Regions from separate parts of the Gordonia sp. PDNC005 genome, predicted to be linked through region 1. Evidence: riboswitches for the same ligand, from Rfam matches in the RefSeq annotation. Region 1 holds a riboswitch; the other holds the start of a gene.
What was found. Region 1 has a riboswitch for S-adenosylmethionine ahead of JVX90_RS04285 (bifunctional o-acetylhomoserine/o-acetylserine sulfhydrylase). Riboswitches for the same ligand answer to the same signal wherever they lie in the genome.
Positions count from the first base shown of each region.

Region 2: another riboswitch for S-adenosylmethionine. It lies ahead of JVX90_RS07695 (amino acid ABC transporter permease); the one in region 1 lies ahead of JVX90_RS04285 (bifunctional o-acetylhomoserine/o-acetylserine sulfhydrylase).

Region 1 covers NZ_CP070351.1:892,162-899,674, reverse strand. The annotation lists gene JVX90_RS04290 (PE-PPE domain-containing protein) at 1-790, opposite strand, end outside; SAM riboswitch class IV at 1,195-1,315, shown strand; gene JVX90_RS04285 (bifunctional o-acetylhomoserine/o-acetylserine sulfhydrylase) at 1,380-2,681, shown strand; gene JVX90_RS04280 (homoserine O-acetyltransferase) at 2,707-3,861, shown strand; gene JVX90_RS04275 (DUF3017 domain-containing protein) at 3,925-4,245, opposite strand; gene JVX90_RS04270 (bifunctional methylenetetrahydrofolate dehydrogenase/methenyltetrahydrofolate cyclohydrolase) at 4,245-5,108, opposite strand; gene JVX90_RS04265 (hypothetical protein) at 5,145-5,303, opposite strand; gene JVX90_RS04260 (hypothetical protein) at 5,847-6,251, shown strand; gene JVX90_RS04255 (hypothetical protein) at 6,383-6,877, shown strand; gene JVX90_RS04250 (hypothetical protein) at 7,012-7,251, shown strand; gene JVX90_RS04245 (hypothetical protein) at 7,248-7,513, shown strand, end outside.
Region 2 covers NZ_CP070351.1:1,611,154-1,618,666, forward strand. The annotation lists gene JVX90_RS07675 (NtaA/DmoA family FMN-dependent monooxygenase) at 1-554, opposite strand, end outside; gene JVX90_RS07680 (LLM class flavin-dependent oxidoreductase) at 566-1,771, opposite strand; gene JVX90_RS07685 (transporter substrate-binding domain-containing protein) at 1,809-2,768, opposite strand; gene JVX90_RS07690 (amino acid ABC transporter ATP-binding protein) at 2,814-3,575, opposite strand; gene JVX90_RS07695 (amino acid ABC transporter permease) at 3,572-4,555, opposite strand; SAM riboswitch class IV at 4,573-4,689, opposite strand; gene ppc (phosphoenolpyruvate carboxylase) at 4,836-7,513, shown strand, end outside.

The sequences.
Region 1 (7,513 bases):
GCGGAGTCACGCAGTCGTCCGTCGCGCCCTGCTGTTCACATTTCAGGCCGCCCCACTTGGCCTTGTCGGTCGGGTCGTGGTTCATCCGGCCCGGGTAGTAGCCGTGCTTGAGGAAGTACCCGAGGAACGAGTCGGCGGCGCCCACCGGATCGAACAGTGGGTCGGGGACGTCGCAGATGCCGTCGCCCTCGGTGCAGACCTGCTTGACCGGGATGTCGCCGAATCCGCCGTCGCGCGGCCCCGACATCGTCAACCCCGGGATGAAGCCGATGAGTGCGTTCTCGACGCCGGTGCTGTTCGGGCGGCCGACCCGGCGGGGATCGGAGTACAGCTCGCCGGACAGTCCGGCGCGTGAGATCTGATTCCCCTTCTGACGGCCGTTCGCCACGTCGGACAGGACGTCGCCTGCAACGCGGGCGCCCTGCGAGTAGCCCGACACGACGACCGGCTTGCCCGGGCAGCGCTGCTGATACTCGCTGATCGCCGACTGCGTGGCTGCCTTGCCGAGTGCGACGTCGTCGTCGTAGCTGATAGGGCCGAGCGGCCACAGGGACGTCGGGTAGTCGACGTACTGCACCTTGTAGCCGCTGTTGAGGTATCTGGCACCGACACCGGTGACGCCGCCGGTCGGGACGCCGTGCCCGTTGCGCGGCGCGTTCGTTCCGGCGACGACGATGGCGGCTCCATTGCCACAGGTGTCAGCGGACGCCGTTCCGGTTCCGAGCGGCGCGAAGGCGACAGCTGCGGTGAACGACAAGATGAGGAGAGGGAGGGAGCGCGTCTTGGTCACCAGGAGATTCTCAGGTAGCTCTGAGGATTCTGCTCAGTGAGAAGGCACTCCTGGCACAGAGTTGCCGAGACCGACACCTGGCGACATCCGCCCGTCACGAGTTTGTTGCATCGCGTTTTCCAGCGCGACGAAAGAAAGGGTTGCCTTACCTTGGTGAATGCCGAGTTCGTCAAGGAAGCGATGCGGCCGCGCGCGTATCTATGAGGTGCATCACCAACGTGTCCGGTTGGCACGGAAATGCACTCGCCGGTGGCCTCGACCACCGCGCCGCACCTGAGTCGGAGTGCTGTCGAACGGCGCGCAAATGCCCGATAACACAGGGCCGTCGCCGAGCGGAAGACTTTTGCTCCGACGGGTTGCGGCCGTACCCGCCCCTGCTGGTCGGTGATATATCCTGTGCAACAGGTCATGAGCATCAGCGACAAGCCCCGGCTGGCTGATCGGCAACCCTCCTCCGCGGTGGGGTGCTCCGGGTGATGACCTGGTCGCGGCGGACTTCGTGTTCGCCCGCGGCAAGCGCGGGTCCGACGGTCGGACCCACAAGAGCGGGCCACGGCCCGGCCGACCACGAGAAAGTGAATGACGTCCCATGTCTGACGCCACAAGCTGGAGCTTCGAGACCAACCAGATCCACGCCGGTCAGGTGGTCGACTCGACCACCAACGCCCGTGCGCTGCCGATTTACCAGACGACGTCGTACGTCTTCAACAACACCGACCACGCCGCGAATCTCTTCGCGTTGGCCGAGCCCGGCAACATCTACACCCGCATCATGAACCCGACGCAGGACGCCGTGGAGCAGCGCCTCGCGGCCCTCGGTGGCGGCGTCGCCGCGCTCCTCGTCTCGTCGGGCCAGGCGGCGACGACCTACGCGATCCAGAACATCGTCGAGAACGGCGGCCACGTCGTCTCGAGCCCCCGCATCTACGGCGGCACGTACAACCTGTTCCACTACACGCTGCCCAAGTTCGGCATCGAGGTCTCGTTCGTCGAGGACCCCGACGACCTGGAGTCCTGGAAGGCTGCCATCAAGCCGAACACGCGCGCCGTGTTTGCCGAGACCATCTCGAATCCGCACAACCAGGTCCTCGACATCGCTGGTGTCGCAGGCGTCGCGCACGACAACGGTCTGCCGCTGATCGTCGACAACACTGTCGCGACCCCGTACCTGCTGAACCCGATCGAGCACGGCGCCGACATCGTCGTCCACTCGGCCACCAAGTACATCGGCGGCCACGGCAGCGCCATCGGCGGCGTCATCATCGACGGCGGCAAGTTCGACTGGCGCGTACAGCGTGACGGCGTGGACCTGTTCCCCGGCTTCACCACACCCGACCACAGCTACGGCGGCGTTGTCATCGCCGACCTCGGCGCCCCCGCCTACGCCCTCAAGGCACGCATCCAGCTGCTGCGCGACACCGGTTCGGCCATCGCACCGTTCAACGCCTTCCTGTTGGCGCAGGGCATCGAGACCCTGAGTCTCCGCGTCGAGCGCCACGTGTCCAACGCACAGAAGGTCGCCGAGTTCCTCGAGGAGCACGAACAGGTCACCTCCGTCTCGTACGCGGGCCTGCCGTCGTCGCCGTACTACGAGCGCGCGCAGAAGCTGCTCCCCAAGGGTGCGGGCGCCGTGATCGGCTTTGAGATCGCCGGTGGCGTGGATGCGGGCAAGGCGTTCGTGAACGCGTTGACCCTGCACAGCCATGTCGCCAACATCGGCGACGTCCGCTCGCTCGTCATCCACCCCGCGTCGACCACGCACAGCCAGCTGTCTCCCGAAGAACAGCTCGCCGCGGGTGTCACGCCGGGCCTGGTCCGTCTCGCCGTCGGAATCGAGGGAATCGACGACATCCTCGCCGACCTGACTGAAGGGTTCAAGGCCGCCAAGTGATTTCGGTGAATGTGGAGGGCGCCCGGTGTCGGTGATCGTCGACCCGGCCGCCACGGCTTTCGACTCCGACTGGGCTTCCCGCCCGGACGGATCGGATGTCGCCGTGCGCATCGGCGACCTGACCCTCGATTCGGGGGCCGGGCTCGCCGATGTCACTGTCACATTCCAGAAGTGGGGTACACCCAACGCAGCCGGCGACAACATCGTCCTGGCTCTGCACGCCCTCACTGGCAACTCGCATGTCACCGGCCCCGCCGACGCTCGGTTCTCGATGACCGGCTGGTGGGACGGACTGATCGGGCCCGGCGGTGCCGTCGACACCGACGAATGGTGCGTCGTCGCACCGAACGCGATCGGTGGCTGCTACGGCTCCACCGGTCCGGGTTCCATCGCACCCGACGGTCGGGCGTGGGGCTCCCGCTTCCCGCGACTGACAGTCCGCGACCTGGTCCGCGCCGAGAGCATCGCGTTCAGCGCTGTCGGGATCACGCGCTTCGCTGTTGTAGCAGGTGGGTCCATGGGCGGTGCGCGCGCTCTCGAGTGGACTGTCACGCACTCCGACAAGATCGACGCAGCACTCATTCTCGCCGTCGGGGCCCGCGCGTCAGCCGATCAGATCGGAACCCAGACAACTCAGATCGCAGCCATCAAGGGCGACGCGGACTGGCAGGGCGGCGACTATTACGGCACCGACCGCGCTCCGACGACCGGCATGGGCGTCGCCCGCAGGGTCGCGCACCTGTCTTACCGCAGCGACCGCGAGCTCGACGAACGATTCGAGAACCTCCCACAGGGCGATGAGAATCCGCTGACCGGCGGCCGCTACGCGATCGCCAGCTACCTCGAGTATCAGTCGGAGAAGTTGAAGTCACGCTTCGATCCGGGCAGTTACGTCGCGTTGTCCGAGGTCCTGAACAACCACGACGTGGGACGCGGCCGCGGCGGCGTCAAGGCTGCACTCAATGCCTGCACGGTGCCCACCGTCGTCGGTGGCATCGACTCCGATCGCCTGTACCCGCTGTACCAGCAGGAAGAACTGGCGGCCGAGCTCGGCAATTGTGTCGGCGGGCTCCGCGTGGTTCATTCCAACGCAGGCCACGACGGTTTCCTCACCGAGAAGGAACCGATCGGTGACCTGCTGCGCGACACCATCTCTGTCGCCCGCTCCCAGCGCCGCTGACTCCCCTCCCTCGTAACGAGCCGTGTCGAAACGTGCCGAGCCCAGTTCAGAGACCAGACGGGGTCAGGCGGTTCCGAGCGAGTCGATCGAGGTGGCAAGCCACAGTACGGCGGCGCCGAGGGCTGCCATGGCAGCGACGTCGAACGGGCGACTGCGGACCTGCAGCAGTCCGATCCGGACGGTCGGCAGGATCGCGCGGAATGTCGCGCCGACGAGCAGCGCCGATCCGAAGACGAACGCGCCGCGGCGCCAACGGTCCATCAGCACGAGAATCGCGGCCACCACGACGATCGCGAGCACCACGTAGAACGGGATGTTCGCGATCACCTGGTGGATGCGTCGTGCCTTGCGGATCGCGTCGACGCGTTGATCGCGGTCGGACATCAGGCTTCCGAGGCCGCCAGCTGCTGCTCGGCGCGCTCGACGACGTTGGCGAGCAGGAAGGCACGAGTCAGCGGTCCGACTCCACCCGGGTTCGGCGACACTGCGCCCGCGACGTCCCAGACGTCGGGAGCGACGTCGCCTTGCAGGCCGACGTCGGTGCGGCTCACGCCCACGTCGACGACGGCTGCGCCGGGCTTGACCATGTCGGCCGTGATGAGGTGTGCGACACCTGCGGCCGCGACGATGATGTCGGCGCGCCGCGTCTCGGCGGCGAGGTCCTTCGTGCCGGTGTGGCACAGCGTGACGGTCGCATTCTCACTGCGACGGGTCAGCAGCAGGCCGATCGGCCGACCGATCGTCACGCCGCGGCCGACGACGGTCACGTGTGCGCCGTCAAGCGGAATGTCGTAGCGACGCAGAAGATGGATGACCCCGCGCGGAGTGCACGGGAGAGTCGACTCCTTGCCGAGGACGAGGCGACCGAGGTTGATCGGGTGGAGACCGTCCGCATCCTTTTCGGGCGCGATGCGCTCGAGGGCGGCGTTCTCGTCGAGATGCTTGGGCAGCGGGAGCTGGACGATGTAGCCGGTGCACGAGGGGTCGGCGTTCAGCTCGTCGATGGCCGCGTTGAGCTGCTCCTGCGTGATGTCCGCGGGCAGGTCCTTGCGGATCGACGAGATGCCGACTTTCGCGCAGTCGGAGTGCTTGCCCTTCACATACGACTGCGAACCGGGATCGTCTCCGACCAGCACTGTGCCCAGTCCGGGCGTGATGCCCGCAGCACGGAGTGTGTCCACTCGCGCCTTCAGGTCAGTGAAGATCTCGTCTCGGGTGAGCTTGCCGTCCAGTCGAATCGCCGTCACAGTGATCCATTGTTCCACTGACGGCGATTCGACGGGTCAGGCGGCTGCCATCTGCGACCGCGCGACGGCGAGGAACTCCTCGACGGTCACGTAGAAGCCGGTGGCGTCGTCGATCTGGAACCAGACGGTCTGCGCCGGGTCCAGGTCGTTCGGGTTGGTGTTGATGGTGGTCATGTCGATGGTGTTGGTACGCATGGTTATGCCTCCTGGCATTGGTGATTGGCAGCGATGAATCGCTGCGCGCAAATGTCGTGGGTCGCTCGCTCGCACATGGAGCAGCTCTTCCCGCGTGTCGATCGAAGTCGAAACAGAGGACTCGTCGGTTCGTCGGCGCCCTTTATCGGCGCGCGAACCCAGACCCTGAGATCCTCGGGAGATTCGCAACGAAGTCGGCGGACCGTGAGAGGGTCGACGCCTGCGTGTTGCGGACAAATCATCATCGCACACTCGTTCGCTCCGCGTCAAGCAGCATCACGAACTCCCCGTTCCCGCGGCACGTTCAGTTCGCGCTCTTCATCCCGCCGAAGAGCGCGAACGAGAACTGCCGCGGGAATGTCGGACGGCGACGCATAGACTGACCTGCGTGTTCCGCATCGTGTACTTTCAACCGTACATCACAAACTAGGAGATGATTCGGATGTCTGGGACGATGAAACTAAGAGCAGGTCAGCGCGTGATCAGAGTGCCCGGAGACCGCTTGGCGACGGACACAATCAGCGTCGAACGGAGGTAAGCTCGATGACCGCTCTTCTGTACATCGACAGAGGTTGGCTCTCGGTCACCGGGACAGATACCACGGTGACAGTCACCCGCTCATGGCTCGTAAAGCGACATCACGATATGTACAGCCGGACCGAACAGTTCACCCGAGGGTGCACGCTCGCATCGACCGACGAAGTCGATGCACCGTCGGATGGAAGCTGGGTCGGCGCAAGGATCATCATCGAGACCTTCGATCGGCCTGTCGGCTCTCTCCCCTACTCCGAATCGGTCCCGATCGACGTAGCTGCTTCGATCATCGGGGTCTCAACGGGGAATCTGATCGAGCGAATGGTCGACGACGGCCTACTAATGCGTCTTGACGACGGGTCACTTATCCCCGGTCTGCACCCGTCGATAGTCAGGACCAGGGATAACGAGTAGACATTCATCCCAACCGACTCGACCCCGGAGCTTGCTGCTCCGGGGTCGTTCTGGTCGCCAGTGTCGTCCGTTCAGACTCTTCGGCCTACCAACGCCGAACCCTCGCTGCCGATCGTTCTAGTGTCTGGCACATGAAGAGCACCGCATTCGCGCCGTTGCTGGTGGCTGTTGCCCTGCTGGTCGGGTGCAGCTCCGGCGATGAGTCAGGCACTCCCCCGCAGGCCTTCTTTCAACCCACCAGAGATCAAGCCACGCTTGCGTCTGTGGTGGCAGCCGTTCAAGGTGCTGTGCCGCAAGCAACCAAGACGATCGGGATCACCGAGGACAACGACCCGAACAAGTTGATCGGTCGTCCGAACGGGTACGTCGGCGCAACGGTGATCGAAGACTCCCGGATCAAGTGTTCCGAAGGCCGAAAGATCGGCGTCTCCTGCGGTGCGATGGTCGAGGAGTGGCCGGACAACGATTCAGCACAGCGTCGATCCGCGTACATCCGACGTGCTCGGGAGGGTATGCCGATCCTCGGTCAGGAGTACGACTACGTCCGAGGTCCGTTCCTACTCCGGGTGTCAGGTGACCTGAAGCCGTCGCAGGCCAAGAAGTACGAGCAAGCGTTCACCGACTAGCTCTCGCCCCTGCCCCAGCATGAGATCGCTAGGCGCTTCGATTCGTTCCCGGACGGGCATTTCGGTGCAGCTCTCGGCCCCTCGGTCACCTCGAAGCGCTCCAGTTGAGACGAATAGTCGTTACCCTGGAGTCCATGACGACGTCGAAGGAAGTGGCCCAGTGGATGGTAAACGAGATCATTCAGAGCGGCCAGCATGGAGTTTCACAATCTGACATCGTCTTCGAGATTGAGAGTCAATTCGGGCCTTCTTTTGTATACGACAACGAGAATGGAAATCCCGCAATCAGCAGGCCAGTTCTAGCAGAATTCAAAAGACTACACGGCGGCCGCATCGAGTGGGAACGCGCGGAGCGCGCATGGTATCCCAGGTGAGCGATCTGGATGCGTCGTCCGCAGCTCTAATTTCTGCGATATTCGCAACGTCGACTGCGAATTTCTCAGAATTTCCGTATTCCGAACCGAGCACTGACAAAACAATCAAATACATCGACGGACAACTCGGCGACGAGTCGCACGTTGAGGATCCACTACTCACGACCCATCGACTAATACGATTCTATCTCGTATCGTCGGGCGAGACACTCTACTCTGCATCCAAAATCCTGATTGATTCGCCAACAATCCCGCTCGTTGC
Region 2 (7,513 bases), 720 kb from region 1:
GCGACCACGTCGTCGTCGTGCCATGAGTCCCACAGCGTCTGCGCGGCGGACAGGAACGACTCGGCGCGACCGTACCGGTCCTCTTCGGCGAGGAAACCCCCGCGGCGGAAGTTCTCTCCGGTGAACTCGTCCCAGCTGGTGACGACATTCCAGGCCGCTCGACCTGCAGACAAGTGGTCGAGTGAAGCGAACTGGCGGGCCACTTCGTAGGGTTCGTTGAACGTCGAATTGATGGTGCCGGCAAGGCCGAGGCGATCAGTGACGGCGGCGAGTGCCGACAGGATCGTGAAGGTGTCGGGACGGCCCACGACGTCCAGGTCGTAGATCTCGCCGTTCTGCTCACGAAGGCGGAGGCCCTCGGCGAGGAAGAGGAAGTCGAACTTGCCGCGCTCGGCCTCCTGCGCGAACGTGCGGAAGCTGTCGAATTCTATGTGACTGCCCGCTTCAGGGTGGCTCCACACGGTGGTGTTGTTGACGCCGGGGAAGTGCGCGGCGATGTGGATCTGCTTGAGGGGACGCGAGCGTGAGGGCTCAGAGTGTGCGGCGGTGGACATGAGGTCTCCTTCTAGGATTGTGCGGTCGCGTAGCGGTTCGCCGGGCGCGACAATCCCAGCAGCCCTCGCAGGGTCGACGACTTCGGGTACGCGGACCGGAACACGCCGCGCCGCTGAAGCTCGGGGACGAGATCGTCGACGATCCGGTCCAGATCGGTCGGGAGTGTCCCGGGCCGTAGACGGAAGCCGCTGAGCCCTGCCGACTGGCGCTCGATCAGCAGATCGGCGAGACCGGCCGCCGTGCCGATGAACACGGGAGCGTCGCTGCGGAACGACGCTCCGGCGACGTCGTCGAGCCGAGCGACGCGGTCGTGCGCTTCGTCCTCGGTGTCGTCGAGGAACACGACGAGGTCGGCGAACACGTGGATCGTTTCGTCGCCGCGGCCCGCCGCCGCTGCGGCGGCGCGGATCGAGGCGACACTGTCGACGGCCTGGGCCTGGGTGTGCGGGGTGATCAGTCCGATGTCGGCGGATTCGCCGATGAGCTCCAGTCCGCGCGGCAGATGAGCGAGAGCGACGACCGGCGGCTGCCCCTGCGGTGGCCGAGGGGTGATCGACGGTCCTTTCACCGAGAAGTTCGGACTCTCGAAGTCGATGTAGTGCAGTTTGTGCCGGTCGATGAATCGGCCGGTCGCGATGTCACGGATCTCGGCGTCGTCCTCCCAGCTGTCCCAGAGACGGCGGACGACCTCGACGTAGTCGGCGGCCTCCGCGAACAGCGTCGACTCCGCGGCGGCGAATTCGTCGGCGCCGATGTCGGTGATGCGGACATCGGGGATCTGCCGTCGACCGACGTTGCCGTTCGCGTGTGGCGTCGCGGCGACCTGAACCCGCAGACCGGCTCGGCCGCTGCTCACATAGTCGAGAGTGGCGACTGCCTTGGACAGGTGGAATGGTTCGGTGTGGGTGACGACAGCTGTCGGCACGAAGCCGACGGACGCCGTCGCCGGGGCGACGCGTGCGGCGATCTCGACCGCGTCCAATCGTCCGCGAACCTGGTCTGTGCGTTCGTCGGGGGAGAACGGGTCCGCGGACTGGACGGTCAGGGCGTCTTCGATGGTGACGAAGTCGAGCAGTCCCCGTTCGGCGGTCCTGGCGAGATCGATCCAGTACGCGGCGTCGAACAGGTCGGCCGGTCGGGCCTGCGACTCGCGCCATGCGGCGGGATGCCAGCCTGCGCCGTCGAGGGCGACGGCGAGATGCAAGTGATCAGTCATGGTGTGGGCTCCTCGTGTGCGTCGGAACGTCGACGCGTCAGAAAGTCGTAGGGGGATTGAGCTCGGAGCGCTCGATCTTGTTGCCTGGGACCTGCCACTTGTCGAAGATCTTCTGGTAGTCGCCGGTCGTGATGAGTTCGTTGACGGCGTCGACGATCGCGGGTGCGATGGGCGAGCCCTTCGCAGAGATGAAGCCCACCGGCGACTTGTAGATCTCGCCGAGATACCGCGTGTGGGGGATCCTCGACTCTGCATACTGCAGGGCGAGCGACGGCCCGAAGTAGAGGTCGAGCTTGCCGTTCTGCAGCCCGAGGGTGATCGGTGCGGAGTCGGTGAAGTATTGGACGGTCCAGTCGGGCTTGCCGATCTTCTTGCACGCGTCGGCGTTCTGTTCGAGCAGAGTCTGGAACGACGATCCCGGCGCGGTGCCGATCCGGTACCCGCAGGCGTCGCTGATCTGAGTGAACTTGTCCTGTGTCACCTTCTCGGTGCCGAGGAACCCTTGTCCGTCGGTGACGAAGGTCGCGAAGTCGACGACCTTCTCCCGGTCCTTCGTCACACTGAAGTTGGCCTGGCCGACCTGGTAGCGGCCGTTCTGAATGCCGGGCAGGATCGACGGGAACGTTCCGTACTGGTAGTCGGCGGTGAGGCCGAGCACCTTTGCGACGGCGTCGGTGAGGTCGCGGTGGAGACCGACGGGCCGGCCGTCGACCTCACCGCCGATGGGCAGGGATGCGAGTCCGGGAGTCTTGATGGTCCCGATGGTGAGCTTGCCGGATGCGCGAACGTCGGCGGGCAGCTTCGCCGCGATGGTGTCGACCTTCGTGATGCCGGACACGACGTCTTGCGTGGGCACGGCGGGTGCGGTGCCGCCAGCATCGGTGCTCGGGTCGTCGGACGAGCCGCAGGCGGTCAGGGTGATGGATGCGGCCGCGAGAAGGGCCGTCGTAGCCGCAGCGAAGCGGACCGAGCGGCGGCGGGAACGTGATGTGGGCATGGTGGAGCCTTTCGAGGAGGGGGGAGTAGGGGAGACGGGTGGGGTTCAGAGAACGGCCGACACGAAGGACCGGGTCCGTTCGTTGGCTGGTGAGAGGAGCACGTCGTCGGGCGGCCCGGACTCGACGATCGTCCCGTCCTCGAGGAACACGACGGTGTCGGCGACCTCTCGGGCGAAGCCCAGTTCGTGAGTGACGATCAGCATCGTCATGCCATCGGCGGCGAGGTCGCGGATCACCGACAACACCTCTCCCACGAGCTCGGGGTCGAGTGCACTGGTCGGCTCGTCGAACAGCATCAGGCTCGGCCGTTGTGCCAGGGCCCGGGCGATCGCGACGCGCTGTTGCTGACCGCCCGACAGCTGGCGCGGGTACGAGTCTTCGCGCCCGGCGAGCCCGACCCTCTCGAGCAGTTCCGAAGCATGACGCAGCGCATCGCGTCGCGACTGGCCTGCGGCGACGGGACCTTCGATGATGTTCTGGGCCACGGTTCGGTGTCCGAACAGGTTGAACTGTTGGAAGACCATTCCGATTCGCGCCCGCTGTGCTGCGATCTCGCGAGACGGACGTTCGCGGAGGCGTCCACCGACGTGCCGATATCCGATGATGTCGCCGTCGACCTCGACGAATCCCGCGTCGGGTTTCTCGATGTGATTCACGGTGCGGAGCAGTGTCGACTTGCCCGATCCCGACGGACCGAGGAGCACCGTGACTTCGCCTTCGTTGACGTCGAGGTCGATGCCCCGCAACGCCGGGTGTGCTCCGAACGATTTGGTGAGTCCACGCACGCGGACCAGCGGGCGGCTCATGCCCTGCCTCCAACGGTGCGGCTCTGAAGAGTGCCGAACAGTGGCAGGTTGTCGCGGAACGTTTGAGCGAACGACGACGGCTGCTGTCGACGACGGCCGCGGTTGTAGTGGCGTTCGACGAAGTACTGGCCGATCGACAAGATGGTCGTGAGGATGATGTACCAGACCGTCGCTACCAGGAGCAGCGGGATGACGAGGTAATTCTGCTGGTAGATGAGCTGGGTCGAGTACAAGAGATCCTCGACTGCGATCACGCTCACGATGGATGTGGCTTTCAGCAGTCCGATCAACAGGTTTCCGGTCGACGGGACGATGGCGGGCATGGCTTGCGGCAGCACGATCCGCCAGAAGATCCGACCCCGGTTCAGGCCGATCGACTGCGCAGCTTCGGTCTGGCCCTCCTCTACCGACAGCAGTCCGCCGCGAACGATCTCGGCGGAGAACGCAGCGACGTCGAGTGTCAGAGCGATGAACGCCGCGACCACCCCGGTGATGAGCGTGGCCGTGTCGAATGTGACGAAGCTCGGACCGAACGGGACGCCGATCGAGAGTTGGGGGAACAGCGACGCCAATTGGAACCAGAACAACAGCTGGACGAGGGGCGGGACAGACCTGATCAGCCAGACGTATCCGAAACTGATCGACGACAGGACCGGACTCGATGAGAGCCGCATCGCTGCCAGCAGGACGCCGAGCACGAAGCCCACGACCATGGTCGCGGCCGTCAGCCACAGGGTCAGCCAGAGGCCGTTGAGGACAGACGAACTCGCGAAGTAGTCACCGACGACGTCCCACTGGAATCGGTCGTTGGTGACGAGCGTGTGCACGAACATCGCGGTCAGCACGAGCACAACGCCGGTGCCGACCCACTGCCACGGATGGCGTGCGCCGACTACCGGCGCGGCGAGGAGATCATCGTCGCCCGGACGGCTCACGGGGCCGACCGATCCGGGAGACGACGGGGATATGACAGCAGTCACGGGGGAGTCCTTACTGGGTTTTGCGCTTACCGAAGCGCAGGGAGCGCACGGTCGGGTTCTCACCTGGAGCACCCCGCCGCAGAGTGGAGGGTTGCCGGCCAGCAAGCCAGGGCTTGTCGCTGACGCTCGTAACCGGATACGACCGTAAGCCGAGAGCGGACGAAGACGGAGACTAAGGCGCACGCTGAGTCGAATAGCTGCCGGATCCTCAGTCGCAGAGGTACATTCGCCGTGGTCTCCATTCCGTGCCGGCGAGCGGGAACGCGCGTAACTTGAGGACATGACACCCGAGCCGCATCACGATTCCGAAGCGATCGCGCGGGCGATCGCAACGCCGATGGTCGACCGGATTCGCGTCGACGACACTGGCCGATCGGCCACCGAACCACTCCGTGACGACATCCGCTTCCTCGGCGGACTGCTCGGCGAGGTGATCAGATCCCAGGCCGGAGACGACGTGTTCGACCTGGTCGAGGACTCGCGGAGGGATGCGTTCGGCATCCGCTACCAGGACGTGTCCCGCGATGAACTCGCGGAGCGGTACACCGGCAGAGACGTGTCGGAACTGATGCCGGTGGTCCGGGCGTTCACCAACTTCGCACTGTTGGCCAACCTCGCCGAAGACCTTCACCGCGAGCGACGGCGACGGATTCATCTGATCGCCGGGGACCCGCCGCAGGCATCGTCGCTCGGAGCGACGTTCGCCCGACTTGCCGCTGCCGGTCTGGAGGACGAGCGTGTGCATCGGTTGATCGCCGACGCCAACGTGGTCCCCGTGATCACCGCTCATCCGACCGAGACTCGCCGCAAGAGTGTGTTCGACGCGCAGAACCGCATCAACGAACTCATGCGAGTCCGCGGGCGGACCGAATTGACCGCCGACGAGGAGTCGACGATCACTCGGGAGATCTCCCGCCACATCCTGATGCTGTGGCAGACGGCGCTCATCAGGATGCGACGCCTGACGATCAGTGATGAGATCACCACCGGCCTCCGCTACTACGGCGCCTCCTTCTTCGACGTGATCCCGTCGTTGAACAACGACGTCAGGAGATCGCTGCAGGCGACGTTCCCCAGCGCACGACTCGACACGTCGATCATCACGATGGGCTCGTGGATCGGTGGAGACCGCGACGGCAACCCATTCGTCACCGGCGACATCGTGACCGAGGCGACATCGGCGGCCGCGGCCACCGCCATGCGGCACCACCTGGACGAGCTGACCGCCCTGCATCAAGAGCTCAGCATGTCGGTGCGCCTGATCAGTGGAGTGACCGACGAACTGACGGACCTCGGAGCGGGGTACGCGCCCGAGACCCCGGACGGCGTGGACGACGAGCCGTTCCGGTCGGCCGTGACCGCGGTCAGGTCACGGCTGCTGGCGCGGGCGGTCGTCACTCTCGGCGACGACGTCGTGGCGCCTGCCGACCGACCTCTCGCGGCAGAAGCGGAGCCGTACGCCGACGCGGCGGAGTTCCTGGCCGACCTCGACGTGATCGACGCCGCCCTGCGGGCGGTCGTTGACGACGCCATCGCCGACGACCGTCTCGCGGCTCTCCGCGAGGCGGTCCGCACCTTCGGGTTCCACCTGTCGGGGCTGGACATGCGGCAGAACTCCGAGACACACGAAGAAGTGGTCGGCGAACTGCTCGCGTGGGCCGGGGTGTGCGACGACTACGCGTCTCTCGACGAGCACGACAGAGTCGCGGTGCTGACCGCTGAACTCACCTCCCGCAGGCCTCTGACCAGTCTGGACGCGCGACTCAGCGACCTCGCAGTGAAGGAGCTGGGCGTTGTGCACGCGGCCGCGGCCGCGGTCGAGCGCTTCGGACCGAAGGCAGTGCCGGTGTACATCATCAGCATGTGCCAGTCCGTCTCGGACATGTTGGAGGCGATGATCCTCCTCAAGGAGGCCGGTCTGTACGATGCGGGCGACGGATCACCGGCGTGCAGCGTGCGAGTGGTTCCACTGTTCGAGACCATCGAGGACCTCCAGGCCGGCGCGGGCATCCTCACATCCGCGTTGGGCGTGCCGTTCTACCGCGAACTCATCCGGTCCCAAGGTGATGTCCACGAAGTGATGCTCGGTTACTCCGACTCCAACAAGGACGGCGGCTACCTGGCGGCCAACTGGGCGTTGTACCGCGGTGAGCTCGATCTGGTGGACGCGGCGCGCACCGCAGGAATCCGGCTCCGGCTCTTCCACGGCAGGGGCGGAACCGTCGGCCGGGGCGGAGGCCCGAGCTACGACGCGATCCTCGCGCAGCCCCCGGGAGCGGTGCAGGGATCGCTGCGGCTCACCGAGCAGGGCGAGATCATCGCCGCGAAGTACGCCGAACCGGTCCGGGCTCGCCGCAATCTCGAGTCGCTGGTCGCCGCGACACTCGAATCATCCTTGCTCGACGTCGAGGGCCTCGGCGACGAGTCAGCCGAGGCCTACCGAGTGTTCGATGAGCTCGCCGCGTCCGCACGCGCCGCCTACTCGCGACTGGTGCACGACACGCCGGGGTTCGTCGAGTACTTCACCGCGTCGACACCGCTGTCGGAGATCGGCGCTCTGAACATCGGAAGCCGCCCTACGTCGCGGAAGCAGACCACGGCGATCTCCGACCTGCGGGCGATTCCGTGGGTGCTGTCGTGGACCCAGTGCCGGGTGATGCTGCCGGGCTGGTACGGAACGGGAACCGCGTTCGCCGAGTGGATCGGCGACGACCCCGATCGCCTCGCTGTGCTCGCCGACTACTACCGCAGGTGGCCGTTCTTCCGTTCGGTGATGTCGAACATGGCTCAGGTTCTCGCGAAGAGCGACATGGGCTTGGCCTACCGGTACGCGCAGTTGGTACCCGACGTCGAACTCCGCGAGCGAGTCTTCACGATGATCGTCGACGAGCACGAGAGGACCATCGCGATGTGCTCGGCGATCACCGGCACCGACGATCTCCTCGCCGACAACGACGC